Linked DNA regions of Methylosinus trichosporium OB3b. The protein of the gene in region 1 interacts with the protein of each later gene in a pairwise test. Links are inferred from orthologs where the notes say so. Each region holds a gene or a part of one and is shown in the gene's direction. Other genes may lie near its edges.

What was found.
Region 2: the proteins of recR (region 1) and recO interact in binary tests that used the Escherichia coli proteins (3 or more experiments, as listed by UniProt). The link is inferred for Methylosinus trichosporium OB3b from one-to-one orthologs.

The regions. Positions count from the first base shown.
Region 1 is NZ_CP023737.1:128,498-131,932, reverse strand. Bases 100-3,006 are described here. They hold recR (recombination mediator RecR), read left to right. Parts: upstream 100-1,203; coding sequence 1,204-1,809; downstream 1,810-3,006. Other genes in these bases: CQW49_RS00650 (disulfide bond formation protein B), read right to left, coding at 2,684-3,006; CQW49_RS00655 (DsbA family protein), read right to left, coding at 1,968-2,624; CQW49_RS00665 (YbaB/EbfC family nucleoid-associated protein), read left to right, coding at 823-1,146; CQW49_RS00670 (DNA polymerase III subunit gamma/tau), read left to right, coding at 100-794. Outside these bases: more of CQW49_RS00670, read left to right, coding at 1-99; more of CQW49_RS00650, read right to left, coding at 3,007-3,226; CQW49_RS00645 (YqaA family protein), read right to left, coding at 3,223-3,435. UniProt on the Escherichia coli protein: May play a role in DNA repair. It seems to be involved in an RecBC-independent recombinational process of DNA repair. It may act with RecF and RecO.
Region 2 is NZ_CP023737.1:3,567,599-3,570,869, forward strand. The notes cover bases 257-2,999. They hold recO (DNA repair protein RecO), read left to right. Parts: upstream 257-1,138; coding sequence 1,139-1,861; downstream 1,862-2,999. Other genes in these bases: CQW49_RS17015 (hypothetical protein), read left to right, coding at 257-301; CQW49_RS17020 (DUF6460 domain-containing protein), read left to right, coding at 529-798; CQW49_RS17025 (DUF1737 domain-containing protein), read left to right, coding at 900-1,130; CQW49_RS24730 (hypothetical protein), read left to right, coding at 2,022-2,999. Also shown: more of CQW49_RS17015, read left to right, coding at 1-256; more of CQW49_RS24730, read left to right, coding at 3,000-3,152; CQW49_RS24735 (hypothetical protein), read left to right, coding at 3,154-3,271. UniProt on the Escherichia coli protein: Involved in DNA repair and RecF pathway recombination.

The DNA.
Region 1 (3,435 bases):
CCGAGCGCTCCTCGGCGCTGACCGAGGAGGAGAGACGACGCGGCGGCGCGGCGGCGCAGACGCTGTCGGTCTCGGCGCTGACCCGCGCCTTTCAAATTCTGATGAAGGCGGTGGACGAGCTGCGCTTCTCGCCACGGCCGCTGGCCAGCGCCGACATGGCGCTGGTGCGCCTCACCCACGCCGCCGAAATGCCCTCGCCGGAGGAGGCGCTGCGCAAGCTCGGCTTCGGCCAGCCGCGGCCGCCGGACGGCGCCCGCCCGCTTGCGCCGGCGCCGGAACGTCCCGCCCCCGCGCTGTCGCTGGCGCCGTCTCCGCAAGGGGCGGCGCGCAGCCTCGCCGCGCCGCGGCCCGAGGCCTCGGCCGGCGTCGCCTTCGCCGATTTCGCGGCGCTCGTCGCCTTCGTCGGCGAGAAGCGCGACATGCAGCTCAAAATGGCGCTCGAGACCGACGTGCGCCTCGTGCGTTTCGAGCAGGGGCGCATCGAGTTCGAGCTCGCGCCTGGCGGCTCCACGCGCCTGCCGCAGCAGCTGATGCAACGGCTGCAGGAATGGACCGGGACCCGCTGGCTGGTCGCGCTCGCGCCCTCGGGCGGAGCGCCGACCCTGAGCGAGCAGGCCGCCACGCGCAAGCAGGAGGAGCGCTCCGGCGTCGAATCCGATCCACTGGTCGCCGCGATCATGGCGCGCTTTCCGGGCGCCGAGATCGTCGCGGTGCGTGGGCGCGAGGCGCCGGAAACACAGGCGAGCGGCGCCGAATTGGCTTATGACGACGGCGAGCCGGACGAGAGCTGGTGAGCGCCGCCACGAAGCTTAGGAGAACGACATGCTCGACTTCATGGGACTGATGAAGCAGGCGCAAGCCATGCAGGCGAAGATGGCCGAGATGCAGGCCGAGCTCGACCAGGTGGTGGTCGAGGGCGAGGCCGGCGGCGGCCTCGTCAAGGTGACGATGACCGCCAAAGGCGCGCTGCAGCGCGTGGCGATCGACCCGAGCCTGCTGAAGCCCGAGGACAGCGACATCATCGAGGACCTCGTCGTCACCGCCCATGCGCAAGCGCGCGCCAAGGCGGACGAGGCGGTCGCCGAGAAAATGAAGGCGGTGACCGGCGGCCTGCAGCTGCCGCCGGGCATGAAGCTGCCGTTTTGAGGGAGGGAGCGAGTAGCAAACCCTACTCGCTATTCGCTGCTCGGTCCGAGGACCCCTATGGCCGAACGCATCGCCGGCCCGGAAATCGAACGCCTCGTGCAATTGCTGGCGCGCCTGCCCGGGCTCGGGCCGCGCTCGGCGAGGCGCGCCGTGCTGCATCTCATTCGCAAGCGCGACGAATTGCTCGGGCCGCTCGGCGAGGCCATGCGCGTCGCCCATGAGCGCATTCTCGCCTGCTCGGTCTGCGGCAATATCGACACCAGCGATCCTTGCGCCATTTGCCGCGATCCGCGCCGCGACGCCGGGCTGCTCGTGATCGTGGAGACGGTCGCCGACCTCTGGGCGCTGGAGCGCGCCGGCCTGCTCGCGGCGCGTTATCACGTGCTCGGCGGCGTGCTGTCGCCGCTCGACGGGGTCGGTCCGAGCGAGCTCAACATGGCGAGCCTCGTGCAGCGCATCGGCGAGGGCGGCGTGCGCGAGGCGATCATCGCCGTCAACGCCACGGTCGACGGCCAGACGACGGCGCATTATCTCGCCGATCTGCTGGCGCCGCTCGGCGTGAAGACGACGCGGCTCGCCCATGGCGTGCCGGTCGGCGGCGAGCTCGACTATCTCGACGAAGGCACGCTCGCAGCCGCGCTCGATCGGCGCACGCCGTTCTGAGCGAGGGGCGAAGCGATCGACGTGTCGCCCCGCCGCTCTGGATTGCTTCGCTACGCTCGCAATGACGGCCGGGGATCGCCCCACGGCGGCGCGTCATTGCGAGGAGCGAAGCGACGAAGCAATCCAGAGCCGCCCCGCGACGGACGCATCGAAGAGCGTCAGGACTTCGATTTCTCGGCGATGATCTTGTCGAAATCGGCGATGCTGATCTCGCCGCTGAAGCGCTCCCCATTGATGAAGAAGGTCGGCGTCGAATTAATGCCGAACTTCTCCGCCGCGCGGTCGCGCACCTTGTTCACATTCTCGTAGAGAGCCTCGTCCTTCAGCGTCGCCTCGAAGGCTTGCTGGCCGACGCCGGTGAATTTCAGCACGCCGGCGAGACCGTCGAGCGGCTTCTCGACGAAGGCCCAGTTCTTCTGCTGCGCGAACAGCAGATCGACCACCGCATCGCGCTTCTCGCCGGCGTTGCGGGCGAGCATGAAGGCGGCTGTCGCCAGCGGATCGAGCGGGAACTCGCGCAAAATGAACTTCACCTTGCCGGAGTCGATGTAATTTTTCTTCAGCGCCGGATAGACCTCACGATGGAAGGCGGCGCAATGGCTGCAGGTCATCGACGCATATTCGACGATGGTGACGGGCGCGTCGGCCTTGCCCTCGACGACATCGGGCAGCGCATTGGGCGCCATCAGCTCGTCGACCGAGACTTTTCCGCTGCCGGCCTTCTCGGCCGCGGCCGGGAGAGCGAAGCCAATCAGCGCGCAGGCCGCGACGGTGAGCCCGGCGCGGCGGGAAATACGGAAATCGGGAATGGGCATGGAGGCTCCGTTGGGTCGCGGGACGGCGCGACCATAAATCATTTTTCCGCGCCGGGAAATCATACGCTTTCGGTCGGCGCCGGCCGAGGCGGAGCCGGCGAGCGGCGCCATCCTGCGACCGCCGCCGCGGCGAGCGCGGCCGAGATCAGCACATTCCAATTGCTGAGCGTCAGCCCCAGCACGAACAGCGTCGGCGCGTCGCAGCGCGGCACCTTCATCTTCTCGATCTGGCTGCGGAAATCATCAAAGGAATGCGCCTTCTTCAGTGCGCCGGAACATTCCGTCGGCCCGGCGAAAACCTTCAGCTCGACGCCCGAATGATAAAAGGCCAGCGCCGCGCCGGAGATGAACAGCAAAGCGACGAGGACAAATCCGACGCGGGCGAGACGCGCCGCGCCGCGCTGCGCCGCTAGCGCCGTCGCCGCCGCGAGCGGGATCGCCGCATAATAGGGAATGCGCTGCTTCAGGCATAATTCGCAGGGCGCATGGCCGAGCGCCTCGAAGATCCAGGCGCCGCCGATCGTCGCCGCGGCGACGCCGAGCAGCAGCAGCGCGAGCCCGGTCGGCGACGCGCGTCGCCAGAGGTCGACGAGCGCGCTCACAGCAGCTTCGCCGTCACCACGAAGCCGATCACGACAATGCTCGCGAGCGCGGTCATGAACCAGCCGAAATGCGCCTCGAGACGAAGGCGGATCCAATCGCCGAAATGATTGATCGCGGCGGCGAGGATGAAGAAGCGCGCGCCGCGCGTCACCAGCGAGAGCGCGATGAAGAGGCCGAAATTATAGTCGAGCAGTCCCGAGACGATGGT
Region 2 (3,271 bases), 3.4 Mb from region 1 along the record:
GGCGGAGAACGGCTTCCTGCGGCTCGACAGAGACACCGGCGCTGTCGCCCATTGCGCGACCGAGAACGGCGTTTCGGCGTGCCGCGCCGCGGCCGACGAGCGCGCCGCGCTGATGGCGGAGATCGACCGGCTGTCCAAGGAGAACGCCGATCTGCGCGCCAAGCTCGCCGGCGCCGAGGCGCCGAAGAAGCCGCTGCCCGGCGAGCAGGAGTTCGAGCGCGCGCTCTCCTTCACCGAGAAATTCGTGCGCCGCATGATGCGGCTCTTCCGCGAGGAGGCGCCCGAGAGCGAGCGGCTCTGAGTTCTCTCTGGTCACGAAAAATCCGCAACGCCTGGGTCGCCGTCATTGCGAGGAGCGCAGCGACGAAGCAACCCAGGGGCCGCCCCGCCGCTCTGGCTTGCTTCGCTCCGCTCGCAATGACGGGCCCGGCTATCGTCGGTTCACGTCGAGACTTCGTGCGTCGCTCGCGATGACGCGCCGGCGATCATGCGATAATCATGTGACGCTGTTGAACGAGAAGGGTCCTCATGTCTGCGATCGACAATTTCCTCGGCGGCTCGCCGCTGCAAGTGTTCGTCAAGCTCCTGTTCGTCTCGCTCGTCGTCGGCGCGCTGCTGATGTGGCTGGAGCTGCGGCCGATCGATCTGCTGCATGGCGTGCAGCGCTTCTTCGACCATATCTCCTCGCTCGGCGTCGGCGCGGTGAAGCTGGTCGGCGAATATGTGCTGACCGGCGCGCTGATCGTGGTGCCGGCGTTTCTGGTGCTGCGCCTGCTCAAGCTCGGCGGGGGGCGCTGAGGCGCAAATTCCGCTTGCGCGCGGCGCTCCGTCCATGGATTGAGGAAAGCAGCGCCGCGGGCGATCCGCCTCGCGGCCATCCCATTCTAAAGAGGCTGACGATGTCCAACGGGCGAGGCAAGAGGTCCACCGTCTATCGCTATCTGACCGGGCCGGACGACGCGGAATTTTGTAAACGCGTCACCGAGGCGCTGAGCCTCGGCTGGTCGCTCTATGGCTCGGCGACGCTGACCTTCGACACGGTGAAGGGCCGGGTGATCTGCGGCCAGGCGATCACCAAGGATGTCTATGATTTCGAATATACGGCGGATGTGAAGCTCTCGGAGCTATAGGCCGGACGATGGAATGGCGGGACGAAGGGCTCGTCATCGGCGTGCGCCGCCACGGCGAGTCCGCGGTGATTCTGGAGCTGATGACGCGCGCGCACGGCCGCCATATGGGCCTCGTGCGCGGCGGCTCCGGCCGCGCCCTTCGGTCGGTCCTGCAGGTCGGCAACAGCGTCGAGGTCCTGTGGCGGGCGCGGCTCGAGGAGCATCTCGGCGCCTTCGCCGTGGAGCCTCTGCGCTCGCGCGCGGCGCGGCTCATCGACCGCGCCTTCGCTCTGCATGGCGTCGCCCATCTCGCCGCGCTGCTGCGCCTGCTGCCGGAACGCGACGCGCAACGGGAGTTATTCGAGATGGCCGAACTGATCGCCGATCGGCTCGATTCGCTCGATCTCGCTCCCGCGCTGATGGCGCGTTTCGAGCTGGCTCTGCTGCAGGCGCTCGGCTTCGGCCTCGATGTCGAGCGCTGCGCTCTGACCGGGGCGACGCAGGATCTCGCCTTCGTCTCGCCCAAGACCGGCCGGGCGGTGACCCGCGACGCCGGCGCGCCCTGGCGCGACCGCCTGCTGCCCTTCCCGCCCTTTCTGCAGGATTGCGCCCGCGCCCCGGCCGATGCGTCCGAGCTGGCGGCGGCCTTCCGCCTCACCGGCCATTTCCTCGCCCGCGACGTCTTCACCCCGCGCGGCCTCGAGGCCCCCCAGGCCCGCGCGCTCTATGTGGGCGCGGCGGCGCGGGGGTGAGGGAGGCGCCGACTCTCGACGCGCGTCCCTTCTCCCACTCGTGCGGAATTATGGCGCAACGCCACAAGCGTTGCCGGGCAACCGCAATTGTTGTTATAGAGATGTCCATGCATGGGAAAGCGCATCATTGGCGCTTTATGCATGGAGCGTTGCCAGAAACATGATCGTGCTCGATCTAAATACTGCGATTATCCCGCAAAATCAACAGATTTGGTCAATGTTCCCGGGGCTAAATCGTATATTCCTTCCGACATTTATTGAGCGTGGATGTGTATTTTTAGATACGCCGGCGATATCGCTATCGTATGATGCACTATATGACGATCGACTTCTTAAACAACATATAGTCATGAGCCAGAAATGGAGCGATTATTTGCGCGGGCACACGAAGCGCGCCCCATCCCGTAACCCACTATATTTTAGTATTGAAGACGGCAGATCTATCAGTTCTGCGGCTGGTAATATAAAGACGTTATTTCTTAAAGTAAAGCCAATGGACCTAATTTTGGTTGGACAAAAAACCATTTATGATCCGATTCTTATAGGCGAGGTGGTTGGTCAGTTCAACCCGGAGGAGTCTATTGCGATACCTCGATGCGAAGGCGAGTTAGGCCCGCTACGCCGCGTTAGATGGCTAGAAACAGCTACCGAAAGACGCTTCATGCCGCAGGCGCTATCCAAATTGCTCAGCAACAGGAAGGCAGTCATAAACATAGATAAGAGCTCATTTGGCCAAGATGTATTCAAGTACGCCTACGGTGATTACGTGTTTGGCGAAAATGCTCGTTACATATTTAGCGGACCTAAATATCGTAATATTGCTACGCAGGCGGTTCCTGGTATCGAGCTGATAACTTATTTCGCGGCGGCATTTAATGCGTGCGAGATAGGTGAATTGGAAAAATTTGCCGCTATGAGTATTGATGCCGCGATAAATTCATATTTCGAGCAGGACATATTGTATTCGTTTGAGATTGATTTCAGCTCTCCTGGAGAGTATATTCTACATGCGCGTCGCGCTGCTTTGCCGCTGCTTGTAGCGGCTCTTATTGCTGCGACGGCGGGTGACCTATCATTTGCGCAGGCGGCTGAAGCGCATATTGTGAATACAGCAGAAATGACCGCAGGCCAATCTGGGTGTGAAATAGAAGTTCAGCAAAAATATAGGGCAATTATGGCGGCGATAAACGTTGAGCAATACAATGCAGCATGTAATCTTAACAAGGAGGCTCAGGATGGCGTTGGTCTAAAAGTAAAGGTTCACAAGAAACATGTTAAGAAGGTTGACTGAAATGGAAAAAAGCGCTGGTGGAATTCTTAGGGCGATCATTAGGATTGCCGAAGTTATTGGTATTCCCGTGGTCGTGTCTGCCGCAGTATCTACTGGAATGAATTCGTGGTTCGAAAGTA